One region of the Arthrobacter sp. TE12231 genome, then DNA from elsewhere that is predicted to be linked to it. Evidence: riboswitches for the same ligand, from Rfam matches in the RefSeq annotation. Region 1 holds a riboswitch; each other region holds the start of a gene.
What was found. Region 1 has a riboswitch for thiamine pyrophosphate ahead of thiO (glycine oxidase ThiO). Riboswitches for the same ligand answer to the same signal wherever they lie in the genome.
Positions count from the first base shown of each region.

Region 2: linked by a shared signal. The riboswitch ahead of ACVWYS_RS00250 (ECF transporter S component) and the one ahead of thiO (glycine oxidase ThiO) in region 1 are both predicted to bind thiamine pyrophosphate.
Region 3: linked by a shared signal. The riboswitch ahead of ACVWYS_RS06895 (bifunctional hydroxymethylpyrimidine kinase/phosphomethylpyrimidine kinase) and the one ahead of thiO (glycine oxidase ThiO) in region 1 are both predicted to bind thiamine pyrophosphate.

Region 1 is NZ_JBSSFS010000001.1:1,013,441-1,017,973, forward strand. Features, by position in the region: gene ACVWYS_RS04660 (RNB domain-containing ribonuclease) at 1-918, opposite strand, end outside; gene ACVWYS_RS04665 (ferritin-like fold-containing protein) at 960-1,631, shown strand; gene thiE (thiamine phosphate synthase) at 1,668-2,375, opposite strand; TPP riboswitch at 2,402-2,522, shown strand; gene thiO (glycine oxidase ThiO) at 2,516-3,877, shown strand; gene thiS (sulfur carrier protein ThiS) at 3,874-4,110, shown strand; gene ACVWYS_RS04685 (thiazole synthase) at 4,116-4,533, shown strand, end outside.
Region 2 is NZ_JBSSFS010000001.1:59,609-64,141, forward strand. Features, by position in the region: gene ACVWYS_RS00230 (ion transporter) at 1-28, shown strand, start outside; gene ACVWYS_RS00235 (DUF4235 domain-containing protein) at 52-312, opposite strand; gene ACVWYS_RS00240 (DUF4386 family protein) at 431-1,189, shown strand; gene ACVWYS_RS00245 (heme-degrading domain-containing protein) at 1,186-1,731, opposite strand; TPP riboswitch at 1,918-2,061, shown strand; gene ACVWYS_RS00250 (ECF transporter S component) at 2,128-2,775, shown strand; gene ACVWYS_RS00255 (ABC transporter ATP-binding protein) at 2,831-4,453, shown strand; gene ACVWYS_RS00260 (energy-coupling factor transporter transmembrane component T family protein) at 4,450-4,533, shown strand, end outside.
Region 3 is NZ_JBSSFS010000001.1:1,512,813-1,517,345, forward strand. Features, by position in the region: gene ACVWYS_RS06890 (Rne/Rng family ribonuclease) at 1-2,259, shown strand, start outside; TPP riboswitch at 2,405-2,502, shown strand; gene ACVWYS_RS06895 (bifunctional hydroxymethylpyrimidine kinase/phosphomethylpyrimidine kinase) at 2,485-4,122, shown strand; gene rplU (50S ribosomal protein L21) at 4,479-4,533, shown strand, end outside.

The DNA of each region.
Region 1 (4,533 bases):
CGTGGGGTCGAGGGTCCGCAGGTACTCGCCGTAGGGCGTTTCGCCGTCCCAGGGCTTGCCGAGAGCGTGAGTCTGGCGGTGGAAGTGCCGCAGCGACGCCTCGTCCGGGGCTGGCATGGTGCGCAGGATGCCGACCTTGCCCTGGAGCATCAGCCCGGCCGCCGCCATCCCGGTCATGAGGGAAATCTGGGCGTTCCAGTCCTCCACCGGAAGCGGCGGGGCCGCCACGATCCGGTAGCCGCCGTCGGGCAGTTGTTGGATCTCCTGTTCCGGCATGTTCAGGCTCGCGCCGCCGCGGAGGCGTTCCAGCTCCACGCGCTTGGTGCCCACCTCCTTCAGCAGCTGCAGCAGGGGCGTTGCGGTGCCGGCGTCGAGCTCGGCCTGGACACCCTTGTAGCTGAGCTTCGCGCGGCTGCGGACCTGGGCCCGGCGCACCAGCACCGAGGTCACCTCCGCCGCGGCGTCGAGTTCGAACTCCCAGACGAATGCCGCGCACAGCTGCCCGGCGAGCAGGCTACCGGCAGCCTCGCTGATGACCTCCGGATGCAGCGGGATCCGCCCGTCCGGGGTGTAGAAGGTCTGGCCGCGGCGGCGGGTCTCGGCGTCGAGCGCCCCGCCCGGCGCGACGAAGGACGGGACATCGGCGATGGCGTAAAGCACGTTGTAGCCCTCGCCGTTGCGCTCGATATACAGCGCCTGGTCGAGGTCGGTGGAGGACGCCGGATCGATCGTCACGAACTCGACATGGGTGAAGTCCAGGTCCGGCAGCTTGTGCTCGGCCACCGCCGCCTGCGCGTCGCGCAGCACGTCCTCGGGGAACGGACCGGGCAGTTCCAGCGTGGTGCGCAACGCCTTGAGAGCCCCGGCAAGCTGGTTCTGCTGCTCGTGGATACTCGGGGTCAGGCGATGATGGGACACGAAAATCAGGTTAGCCCGATTTCCGCTATTAGTCTTGGATTATGAGCCCAATCCCGGACGATCCTGCCCGCTACAACAGCTTCCTCACGGATCTGCTGGGAGTCATGGCGTACGGCGAGCTTTCGGCCTTCGAACGGCTGTCCTCGGACGCCCGCTATTCACCCACGCTGCATGACCGTGCGGTGCTGGGCAGGATCGCGGTAGTCGAGTTCCAGCACTACGAACTCGTCCGGGCCCGGCTCGAGGCCATGGGCCTGGACACGGAGGCCGCCATGCTGCCGTTCCAGCCGTCCGTGGACCACTTCCATGAGCGCACACGCCCGGCGGACTGGTACGAATCCCTCATGAAGGCCTACGTGATCGACACCGTCTCCGCGGACTTCTACCGTGCCGTCGCCAGGCACGTCGACACCGCGACCCGGGAACTGATCGAGCAGATCCAGTCCGCCGAGGAGGCCACGGCCGTGCTGCAGGAGCGGCTCAAGGCGGCCCTGGCCGATGACCCCCGGCTGGCGTCGCGCCTGGCGCTGTGGGCCAGGCGCCTGCTGGGCGAGGCACTGACCCAAGCCCAGCGGGTCAGTCTCGAACACGCCTTCCTCGGCGGGCTCTCAGGCCTGGACGACGCCGGCGCCAGGGAACTGGTCAGGGCTCTGACGGCCGAACTCGCCACAAACCACTCGCGCCGGATGGCCGCGCTGGGACTGGCGGGGTAGCTCCGCCGCCGGGGCGGAAACCCGAACGGAACCTGTTCAGGAATCGGCGGCATCCAGCGCCGCCAGCAGTGCGCCGGCTGCGTGGGCCGGATCATCGGCGTCGGTGATTGCCCGGACCACGACGATCCGGCGGGCACCGGCGTCGACTACCTGCTCAACATTGCCGAGGTCGATGCCGCCGATCGCAAACCACGGCAACAAGCTTTCGACCCGGCCGTCGACCGTGCCGGCTCCCTCCCCATCCGCCCGGCCGGTCGCCTCGGCGGCGTAACGCACCAGGTCGAGGCCGACGGCGGCGCGTCCAGGCTTGGTGGGAGTGGCCCACACGGGTCCCACGCAGAAGTAGTCGAGTCCCTTGCGGCCGGGGGAGGACGCAATGGCGGCGTCCACCTGCTCCGGGCTGTGGGTGGACAATCCGACTATGGTTTTCTTGCCGAGGAGGCCGCGGGCGGCGTCGAGCGAAATATCCTTCTGCCCGATATGGAACACCGGAGCCCCGGACAAAGAGGCGATGTCCGCCCGGTCATTGACGGCCCAGAGCCGTCCGTGCCGCTGCGCTGCGGCGTGCAGGACCTCCAGGAGCTCCAGTTCCTCGGCCGCCTCAAGCGACTTGTCGCGCAGCTGGATGATGTCCACCCCGCCGGCGAATGCGGCGTCCACAAAGTCCTCGAAGTCGCCGCGGTCCTGCCGGGCGTCGGTGCACAAGTAGAGGCGGGCGGTGGTGTGGAGGGAGTCCTGGCTCATGACACCAGCCTAGTTCCTCTAAACTGGGCGCATACCGCGGGAGCCCGCAGCGGCCACGTCATCGCTGCACGGCTGAGAGGGCGTCAGAGCCGACCGCTTGACCTGATCCGGCTAGTACCGGCGTAGGGAAGGAATTTTTTATGGGCACAAGAACCAGCCGTGAAGCCGAAGCCGCAGATGACGCCGCCTACCGGGTTTGTGACACGGGCCCGGGTTCCGCAGAGGACCTCACCGCACAGGACACATCCGCACAGGACGTCGCTGTTGACGTTGCGGTGATCGGCGGCGGGGTGATCGGCCACGGCATCGCGTTCGAGGCCAGCCGTGCGGGCCGGTCCGTGGTGTTGATCGATGACGCGCCCGGCAGCGGGGCCAGCTGGGCCGCCGCCGGAATGCTGGCCCCCGTCAGCGAACTGCACTATCAGGAAGAACAGCTCCTGGAACTGATGCTCGAGTCCTCCCGGCTGTGGCCCGACTTCGTGGCCGGGATCGATGCCGGTGCCGGGATCGACGCCGATGCCAGTGCCGCCAGCGGCCCGGGATCCCGGGCAGGGTCCAGTACCGGCTACCTGACGACGCCGACCCTCGCCGTCGGTGCCGATGCGGCGGACCGGCGCGCGCTCGCGGACCTGAGGGAAGTCCAGCAGGACTCCGGCCTCACCGTGGAGCCCCTGACCGTGCGCGAGGCACGCAGCCGGGAACCTTTGCTCAGCCCCGGTATCTCGTGCGCATTCGATATCCCGGCCGACCACCAGGTGGACCCCCGCATGCTGATTGCCCGGCTCACCAGGCTGCTCGACGCGGAGGGCCGCTGCAGATTCGTCCGTCGGCGCGCGGCGGGGCTGCTGTGGGAGGACGGACGCATCGCCGGTGTCCGGCTCGCGGGCGGCGGTTCCGTGCGGGCCGCGGAAACCGTGGTCGCCAACGGGCTCGGCGCCCCCGACCTTGACGGGCTGCCCGCTGGACTGAAACTCCCGCTGCGGCCGGTCTACGGCGACATCCTTCGGCTCCGCGTGCCCGCGCACCTGCAACCACTGCTTACGGCCACCGTGCGTGGCATGGTGCGCGGGGTGCCGGTGTATATCGTCCCGCGGCAGGACGGCACTGTGGTGATCGGCGCCACCCAACGCGAAGACGGCCCGTCGGATCCGCACGCTGTTTCCGCCGGCGGCGTCTACCAGCTGCTCCGAGACGCTCAGCAGCTGGTGCCCGCTGTAGCCGAGCTGGAACTACTCGAAGCCACGGCGCGCGCCCGCCCCGGCACACCGGACAACGCCCCGATGCTGGGGCGCGTCTCGCGCCCGGAAGGCGGGGACGTCCCGGGCCTCATCATCGCCACGGGATTCTTCCGGCACGGCGTCCTGCTGACCCCGGCAGCCGCCGTCGTCTGTCGTCAGCTCATGGACGGTATGCCGGACCCGCGCTGGGCCGGGTTCCGCCCCGACCGTTTCTCCCGCACCCCGGATGCGTCCGGGGACAGCCCCAACAAGGAAGCAGCATGAACATCAGACTGAACGGAACGGAGCAGAGCGTCGCCGACGGCGCCTCCGTCAGCACACTCGTCAGCCAGCTCACGGGCCGGAGCATCGGCCCCGACGGCCGGGCTGCCGACGGGCAGAAGCTCGGTGTCGCGGTGGCCCGCAACGCTGAAGTGGTGCCCCGCAGCCAGTGGCACGCCACCGCGCTCGCCGACGGCGACGACGTCGAACTTGTTACGGCAGTCCAGGGAGGATGACCAGCATGAACGAAACGACTCTTGCAGGATCGCCGGCCCGGCCGGCTGCCGGGGCCCTCGCCGATCCGTTCGTGGTGGACGGCGTGACGCTCGGATCCCGGCTTATCATGGGCACCGGCGGTGCGCCGAGCCTGGACGGGCTGGGCGCGGCGCTTTTGGCTTCCGGGACGGAATTGACCACCGTGGCGATGCGCCGCTATTCACCGGCGGAAACGGGATCGCTGTTCCAGCTGCTCGTGGACCACAACATCCGAGTGCTGCCGAACACAGCCGGTTGCTTCACCGCCAAGGACGCCGTACTCACCGCCGAACTGGCCCGCGAGGCCCTGGAGACGGACTGGGTCAAGCTCGAAGTCATTGCCGACGAGCACACCCTGCTGCCGGACGCGGTCGAGCTCGTGGACGCAACTGAGCAGCTGGTGG
Region 2 (4,533 bases), 950 kb from region 1:
CAGGAAGCTGCTCGTCGAGCCAAGCTAGTCAACGTCCTTGAAATGCCCTCGTTAGACGACGTCCTGGGTCTTGGCGAAGCGGGTGATCGCGCGCTGGGTGCCGCGGTTGGCGAGCACCTGGATGACGGTGCTGACCGCGGCCGAGATCAGCGCGAACGCCAATGCGTGGTGCAGCGTGGTGGGGACGTCGTCGTTGTCCGTGGGCGGCTTGCTGCCCGTGGACTTCTCCCAGACGGTGTCAACGAGCTTGGCGCCGGCGTAACCGGCCAGGAGGCTGACGCCGGTGCCGAGCAGCTTGATGAAGAGGTTCATTCTTCGTAACTCCTTAAGGGAGGAAACAGGGCTGCCCCTAGCCTAGCGTTCCTTGCCCGGGCATCCAGACAGGGCCAACGCCCCTGTATTGCCTCGCCCGCCGGACGTACTTTTGAGCATGGAACAGCCCCGGACCCGCCCGCTCGGCCATGCCCGGGGCGCCGCGGCGGACAGTCAGAGCTGGCGGCAACTCTACTTCTGGGCCGGAATCTCCGCCGTCGCGTTCGTGGCGTTGTTGATCGTGGCAGTGGTTCTGGACGCCATTGCCCCGCCACCGATCCACGGCGGTGCCGAAACCCTCGAGTTCATCGCCGGGCACACGGCGGTCTACGTCGCCGAACAACTCCTGTGGACCGTGCCCAACATTCTTCCGGTTCTGGTATTCGTGACCCTCTTCGTGGCACTCGCCCCGCTGAACAAGAGCCTGGCCCTCATGGCCACGGTGATCGGCGCCCTGCCGTGGGCGCTGTTCCTGGCCGTTCCGGTCACGAGCCGCGGATCGATGATCCTGGTCAATCTCAGTGACAGCTACGCGAACGCGATCGGCACCGCCGGGGCCGATGCCCGGCTCCGCTATGCCGCCGCGGCGGAGGCGCTGATCGCCGAGAACAACACGCCTGCCGCCGTCGGCGTCCTGTCCGCGCTCGGCATCCTGCTGATGTCGCTGACCATGCTCAAGGGCGTGCTGCCCCGTGCGGTGGCCTGGCTCGGCGTGGCCGCGGGCGCGGTTGGCGTGGTGGCGGAGGTACTCCGGTTCGCCGTTCCGGAGGTCTACCTGGTGTACGGCATCCTGATGTGGGCCTGGTTCACGGCGGTGGGGATTGCGCTGATCCGGCTGTCCCGGAGGACGCCGCGCGCGGACGGCGCCGCCGCCTAAGCTCCCGGCGTGAGGACCGTCCGTAAAGCCTCGACCACGAGGTCGTGGTCTGCCTTCTGCGGCAGCCCGGAGACAGTCACGACGGCTACGGCACCGGTGCCGCGCACGTAGATGGGGAACGCTCCGCCGTGGGCGGCGAACTCCATCTGATCGAACCAGGCGTTGTCCTCGATCCTTCCGCCGGCAGCGCGGGCCCGGAGGCCCACCAGCAGGGACGGGACCTCGTAGCGCTGGGCCGTGCGCTTCTTGGCGTTGATCCAGCGTTCGTTGTCCGGAGTGGCGCCGTCCAGCGCCGCGTGGAAGAGCACCTGCTCGCCCTTGGTGATGTCGACGGCGATGGGCAGCGAGCGTTGCCTGCCCAGTTCGACCAGGAGCAGCCCGAGGTCCAGGGCATCGTCCTTGCTGAACGATGCGAACTGGAGCGCATCCATTTCGGCCAGCACGCGGCCAATGAGCGCCGCCAGGGAACCGTGCGGTTGCGGCTCGCTCGAGTCCGGGTCGTACTCGGCGGAGGGATCTGGCGTGGCCGGTGTGTGCGTCAAAATGGTCCAGCTTTCCGGTGGGCGACAAGGCCGCCCGCTCGCGGGTCCGGGGGCCGACACGTCGACTCTACCAAGCGGCTCTTCCCGGCCGCGGGGTGCGCCTGGGGCAGGCCGCGGATTGTGACAGCACTCCACTGATAACCCGGGCCGTTCGGGTGTAAACTGAGCCAGCCCACAAGGGCGAAATAATTACGACAGGGGAGCGCCGCCGTCGGGCATCGCCGGAAGAGTCCGGGGAAACCAGTGGTGGGCGCTGAGAGTGCGGACAGCCGCAGACCCTCGAACCTGATCCGGTTAGTACCGGCGCAAGGGAGTCGAGTTCTCAGGGTGCGCGGAGGGCGGCGGAAGCCGAGGCCGGCCGGAGCACCCTCCCCTCCTGTTCCTCAGGAGGACGACATGACAGATATTTCAGCACAGCATGGTTCCAGCAGCCGTTCATCGGCCCGGCGCACCTACAACTGGCGTGTGGTGGACATTGTGGTTGCCGCCTTGATCGCCGTCGCCGGGGGCGTCATCTTCTGGGCCTGGGATCAGGGCGCGAACCTGATTTCCACCCCGGTCAACACGATCTACCCGCCGCTCAGCGGACTCTACGCCGGCGGATGGATGATCCCGGCAGTGCTCGGCATGCTCATCATCCGCAAGCCCGGGGCAGCCCTCTTCTGCGAGACGGTGGCGGCCACGGGCGAGCTGATCATGGGCTCGCAGTACGGCACCACGGTCCTGATCTCCGGAGTCCTGCAGGGCCTCGGCGCGGAACTGGTGTTCGCGGCCTTCCTCTACAAGAAGTTCAACCTCCCGGTGTCCCTCCTGGCCGGAGCCGGCGCGGGCCTCTTCTGCGGCCTGAACGACTCCTTCCTGCCGTGGGGCTGGAACATTGCCTACGAAGCCGGCGACAAGCTCGCCTACATCGTCTTCACCACCATCTCCGGCGCCGTGATTGCCGGCGGACTGTCCTGGCTCGCCACCCGCGGCCTGGCCAAGACCGGCGTGCTGGGCTCCTTTGCCTCCCGCAAGGCCGCCACGGAGCCTGTCTTCTCCTGAACCACGTTCCTGCACCCACTCCGGAACGGCCCTCTTGGAATTGCACAGGCGACTCATGACATCTTCACCAGGCGTACGCCCGGCCGCCGTCACAGCCCGCGGCTGGGGCTGGCGGCACGCCGGAAGGCTCCGGCCTGCGGTCAGCGGACTTGACCTGGACATCCGGCCGGGGGAGCGCGTGCTCCTGCTGGGCCCGTCCGGCGCCGGCAAATCAACCCTGCTCCACGCCCTGGCGGGTGTGCTCGGGGACGGCGCGGTGGGGGAGGCTGGCGACGCCAAAGAATCCGACGAGACCGGCAGCCTGCTGATCGATGGCGCTGCGCCCCGTGCACAGCGCGGCCGCGCCGGGCTCGTGCAGCAGGACCCGGAAACCCAGGTGGTGCTCTCGCGCCTCGGCGACGACGTCGCCTTCGGCGCCGAAAACCTCTCTGTCCCGGCCGGGGAGATCTGGCCGCGGGTCCGCGAGGCGCTCGACGACGTCGGGCTGGGCAGGCTGCCGCTGGACCACCCGACGTCGGCGCTGTCGGGCGGCCAAAAGCAGCGCCTGGCGCTCGCCGGGATCCTCGCGATGCGGCCGGGGTTGCTGCTGCTCGACGAGCCCACCGCCAACCTGGATCCCGCCGGCGTCCTGGAAGTCCGCGACGCCGTTGGCCGCTGCCTGGACAAGACCGGCGCCACCCTGGTGGTGGTGGAGCACCGGGTGGCGGTCTGGAAGGACCTCGTGGACCGGATCGTGGTGCTGCAGCCCGGGTCCGCCACGGACTCCGCGGTCCTGATTGACGGGCCGCCGGACCAGGTCCTGGCCGAGGCGCGGGACATGCTCATCGGTGCGGGCGTCTGGGTGCCCGGCTACGTGCCCGCAACACGTTCCCGGACCGCCCCGGCCTCCGGGCAGCTCCTGCTCTCGTCGGACGCCCTCGCGGTCTCCCGCGAGCGGCCGCGGCGGGCCGGACTGCGCCAGGGTTTCCGCACGATTGCGCCGCGCCCCGTGCAATCCGGGGTCATGGCCCGGGTCCGTGCCGGAGAGGCCTTGACCATCACCGGGCAGAACGGTTCGGGCAAGTCGACCCTGGCACTGACGCTCGCCGGCCTCCTGCGCCCCGTGGCGGGGACGGTCTCCGCCACGACGGAACTCAGTGGTTGCGCCATCGGTCGCGTAGGTGATGGCGCCGGGACCGACCCGTACCGGTGGAAAGCCCAGCAGCTGATCGCCAGGATCGGGACCGTGTTCCAGGAACCCGAGCACCAGTTTGTCACCGGCAGGGTCCACGACGAACTTATGTTCGGGCCCCGCCACCTCGGCTACGGCGAGGACCGTGTGGACGAGCTCCTGGAGCGGCTGCGGCTGACGGAGCTCGTGGACGCCAACCCCTACACGCTCTCGGGCGGCGAGAAACGGCGCCTCTCGGTGGCCACCGTGCTGGCTGCGCACCCGCAGGTACTGGTCCTGGACGAGCCCACGTTCGGCCAGGACGCCAACACCTGGGCCGAGCTTGCCTCGTTCCTCTCTGAACTTCTCGACGCCGGCACCGCCGTGGTCTCCGTGACGCACGACGCCGAATTCAGCGCTGTCCTTGGCGGCACCGAACTGCGCCTCCACGGCCGGGACACCGCCGGGTCGGGGGCCGTCAACGCCGCCGGCCCGGACCGGGAGCTGCCGGAGGCGGCCGCATCATGAGGGACGAACTGAGCGTCCGCGGCAACCATGCGCTGCTGACCCGCGCCAACCCGCTCGCGAAGTTCACGGCGGTCACCATG
Region 3 (4,533 bases), 500 kb from region 1:
CAGGACCTGGAACTGACCGGCGGGGGAGACGACGATCCGCCCAACACCGTGACCCGCGTGCGCGCGCCGCGGGCCATCAGCGAAGCCCCGGTCAACAACCGCGTCACCTCGGTTAAGGGTTCCACCCGCCTCGAGGCCAAGAAGCAGCGCCGCCGCGAATCCCGCGACACCGGCCGCCGCCGCACCGTGATCACCGAAGCCGAGTTCCTGGCCCGCCGTGAATCCGTGGACCGGCAGATGATCGTCCGCCAGCGCGACGACAGAATCCAGATCGCCGTCCTGGAAGACGGCGTCCTGGCCGAGCACTTCGTCTCCAAGACCCAGCAGGACTCCCTGATCGGCAACGTCTACCTGGGCAAGGTCCAGAACGTGCTGCCCTCCATGGAAGCTGCCTTCGTGGACATCGGACGCGGCCGCAACGCCGTCCTGTACGCCGGCGAAGTGAACTGGGATGCAGTGAACCTCGAAGGCAAGCAGCGCCGGATCGAAAACGCGCTCAAGTCCGGCGACTCCGTCCTGGTCCAGGTCACCAAGGACCCGGTCGGCCACAAGGGCGCCCGGCTCACCAGCCAGATCTCGCTGCCCGGACGCTACCTGGTGTACGTGCCCGGCGGTTCCATGACCGGCATCTCCCGCAAGCTGCCCGACGTCGAACGCAACCGCCTCAAGCGGATCCTCAAGGACCGCCTGCCCGAGGACGCGGGCGTCATTGTCCGCACTGCGGCCGAAGGGGCGTCCGAGGAAGAGCTGACGCACGACATCAACCGGCTCCGCGCGCAATGGGAAGGCATCGAGAGCCAGTCGACCTCTACGAAGATCCTCGCCCCCGAGCTGCTCTACGGCGAACCCGACCTCACCATCAAGGTGGTCCGCGACGTCTTCAACGAGGACTTCTCCAAGCTGATCGTCTCCGGCGAGGAAGCTTGGGACACCATCGAGGCCTATGTGACCTACGTGGCGCCGGACCTCGTGGGCCGGCTCGAGAAGTGGACCAAGGACACGGACATCTTCGCTGCCTGGCGCATCGACGAGCAGATCCACAAGGCCCTGGACCGGAAGGTCTTCCTGCCCTCCGGCGGGTCCCTCGTGATCGACCGCACCGAGGCCATGACCGTGGTGGACGTCAACACCGGCAAGTTCACCGGCTCCGGCGGCAACCTCGAAGAAACCGTCACCAAGAACAACCTGGAAGCGGCCGAGGAAGTCGTCCGGCAGCTGCGGCTGCGCGACATCGGCGGCATCATCGTGATCGACTTCATCGACATGGTGCTCGAATCCAACCGAGACCTCGTGCTGCGCCGCATGGTGGAGTGCCTGGGCCGGGACCGCACCAAGCACCAGGTGGCGGAGGTGACCTCGCTGGGCCTCGTGCAGATGACCCGCAAGCGGATGGGCACCGGGCTGCTGGAAGTCTTCGGCGAACAGTGTGAAGCCTGCGCGGGCCGCGGCATCGTCACCCACGACGAACCCGTCGAGCACCGCCGGGCCAACACGGTCGCTGCCGAGCATTACGTCCCGCGCGCCGAGGCCCAGCCTGCCGCCCGCACCGAACGCAAGAGCCGTCGCCGCGGCCGGGGCCAGGGCCCGGAGTCCGCACCGGCCGCCGTCCACGCCGAGCCCACCGAGGCCGAGCGCCATGCCAAGGCTGAAGCCACCCGTGCCGCGCTGGCGAACATCGCCGCCGCGGCCCACGCCGCGCACCTGCACGACGGGGAAGCGGCTGCAGCCAGCGACGCCGGGGCCCGCCAGGCCGCCGTCGACGCCGTCACGAAGCTCGCCGCCACGGAAGAGGCAGCCGGCCGTCCCGCGGCTGTGCTGACGTTCGGCGGTGAGCAGGTGGCCCTGCCGTTCGTCGAGCACGCCGAGGGCACACCGGAGCCGTCCCTGACCCTGGACCTGCTGACCGAGGCCTTCGCCAACCTGGGCGAGGCTGAGGCCCAGGCCGGCAAGCAGGCGGCCGCCCAGGCCCAGCACGAGACTCAGGCCACGGCCGCATCCGAGCCGGCGCGCGTCGAGGCGCCGGCTTCACGGACAGCGGAAACCACGACGACGCGCGGCCGCCGCGGGCGCCGCAACCGGAGCGCCAGCCGCGCCCAGGGTGCAGCCAACGAGACCTCCGTGGAGCACCGCGAGGCAACACGGCCGGCCGCGGCCGGCTCGGTTCACGAGGCCAAGGCTCCCGCCGCGGCCAGGCCGGCCATCCCGGCCGGCAACGAGCCGATCATCCTCGGGGTCGGCGTGCCGGCATCGGAGCTGTAGTCCTCCACGGCTGATCCCTTCCGCCACCGGTCGGGCTGTTGTGTGGATTGCGGGTTCGGGCCGGAGCGGGCGTAACAATACGTCCGCTCCGGCCCGGGCCCGCTTCTCCGTTAACAGGCCAGCGCCGGGACAGCGGCTAGGCTTGACCACTGACACGGGGTGCCGCGCATCGGGCCGGCTGAGATCCAGACCCGTTGAACCTGTCCGGTTAGCACCGGCGAAGGGATGTCTGACTTGTCCGCAACAGTGAATCCGTCTGAATTTCTGCCCGACGCTTTTCTGCCTCCCAATTTTCTGCCCTCCGCGCCGTCTGCGCCGCTGCGCATTCCCCGGGTGCTGGCCATCGCCGGTTCGGACCCGTCCGGCGGCGCAGGGATCCAGGCGGACTTGAAGAGCATCGCGGCGAACGGCGGCTACGGCATGGCCGCCATCACGGCCCTGACGGCGCAAAACACCCAGGGCGTGCGCGCCGTCCACGTTCCTCCGGCAGAGTTCCTCACGGCGCAGCTGGACGCCATCAGCGACGACATCGGCATCGACGCCGTGAAAATCGGCATGCTGGGTGACGCCGCGGTGATCGACGCCGTCCGCACCTGGCTGGAAAAGGTGCGACCCGCCGTCGTGGTCCTGGACCCGGTAATGGTGGCCACCAGCGGCGACCGGCTCCTGAAGGAATCCGCCGAGGCGGCACTGCAGGCCCTCCTGCCCCTGGCGGACCTCATCACGCCGAATCTTGCCGAGCTGGCCATCCTGCTTAAGGAACCCGTCGCGGCAAACTGGGCGGAAGCCCTGGCGCAGGGCAAGCGCCTGGCCGCCCTCACCGGCACCACCGTCCTGGTCAAGGGCGGACACCTCCCCGGCGGGGATGGTGCCGGGGATAGTGCCGGGGACGGCTGCCCGGATGCGCTGGTCAACACCGTAGGGCTGCTGGGGCAGGAGACCGTGGTGGTGCCGGGGGAGCGGATCGCCACCCGCAACAGCCACGGCACCGGCTGCTCCCTGTCCTCGGCCATGGCCACGGTGCAGGCGCGGGTGGGGAACTGGGAAGCCGCACTGCGGGAGGTCAAGCCGTGGCTGCTGGGTGCGCTCCGCGAAGCCTCGGCCCTGGACGTCGGCACCGGCAACGGCCCGGTCCATCACTTCCATCACGTGCAGGACCGCACGAGCTCTCAGCACAGCCAGCACAGCCAGGGGCCGGCGGAGACCCCCGCGGAGGGCGAGTTCGCCGCGGCTCTGCGCGATGGCGCCGCGGCCGATCTCGACGCCATCTATGCCCTGGACTTCATCCGCGGACTCGCCGACGGCACCCTGCCCGAGCACGAGTTCGCCTACTACCTGGCCCAGGACGCCATTTACCTCAACGGCTACTCCCGGGTCCTGGCCCGCGCCGCCGCCCTCGCCCCCACCGAGGCCGAACAACTGTTCTGGGCCCGCTCGGCGCAGACCTGCCTTGAGGTCGAGTCCGAGCTCCACCGCTCCTGGCTCAGCACCCGCCCCGCGGCGGCCGGTCTGGGCCCGGTCACGAAGTCCTACGTGGACCACCTGCTGGCCGCCTCCGTCTCGGGCAGCTACGGCGTGCTCGTGGCGGCAGCCCTGCCGTGCTTCTGGCTCTACGCCGAAGTCGGGGCCACCCTGCACCGTGAATTCCTGGCCGGCGGCGCCCCCGCAGCGCACCCTTACGCCGACTGGCTGCGGACGTACGCCGATGAGGACTTTGCCGCCGCGACCCGGCAGGCGATTGCGTACACCGACGCGGCGGCCCGGCAGGCCTCCGCCGGCGAGCGGGAGGCCATGGCCTTGGCCTTCCGGCAGTCCTCACGCTACGAAGTGCACTTCTTCGACGCGCCGAGACTGCACGCCTGACCCAACCCGCCCCGCACACCCGCTAGGATGGTGGGGCACGGTTCCGGAAGTCGTTGCGGCAACACTGCGTAAAAACGTAGTGGCGCCTATCACGGACTACCCGCCGGAACCAGCCTCATTTGCGGCCGAAGGCAAAATTAGCGTATTCTAGATCTTCGGTGCTTACGCCAACACTTGGGTTATGACCCTGAGAACTATCCACTTGGAATTCCTCGTGGATTTGTTCCGGGGGTAGCTCATGGGTTCCCCCGGGGAATCCACCGGCGTTGAGGCACAGCGTGAGCCGGTCCAAACAATTTGGCCCCAGGTTCCGCACGCAAATCTAGTAATAAACGTCGAGAGAAGTGAGTTCCCCAGTGGTGTACGCGATTGTCCGCGCAGGCGGCCGCCAAGAGAAGGTTTCCGTTGGAG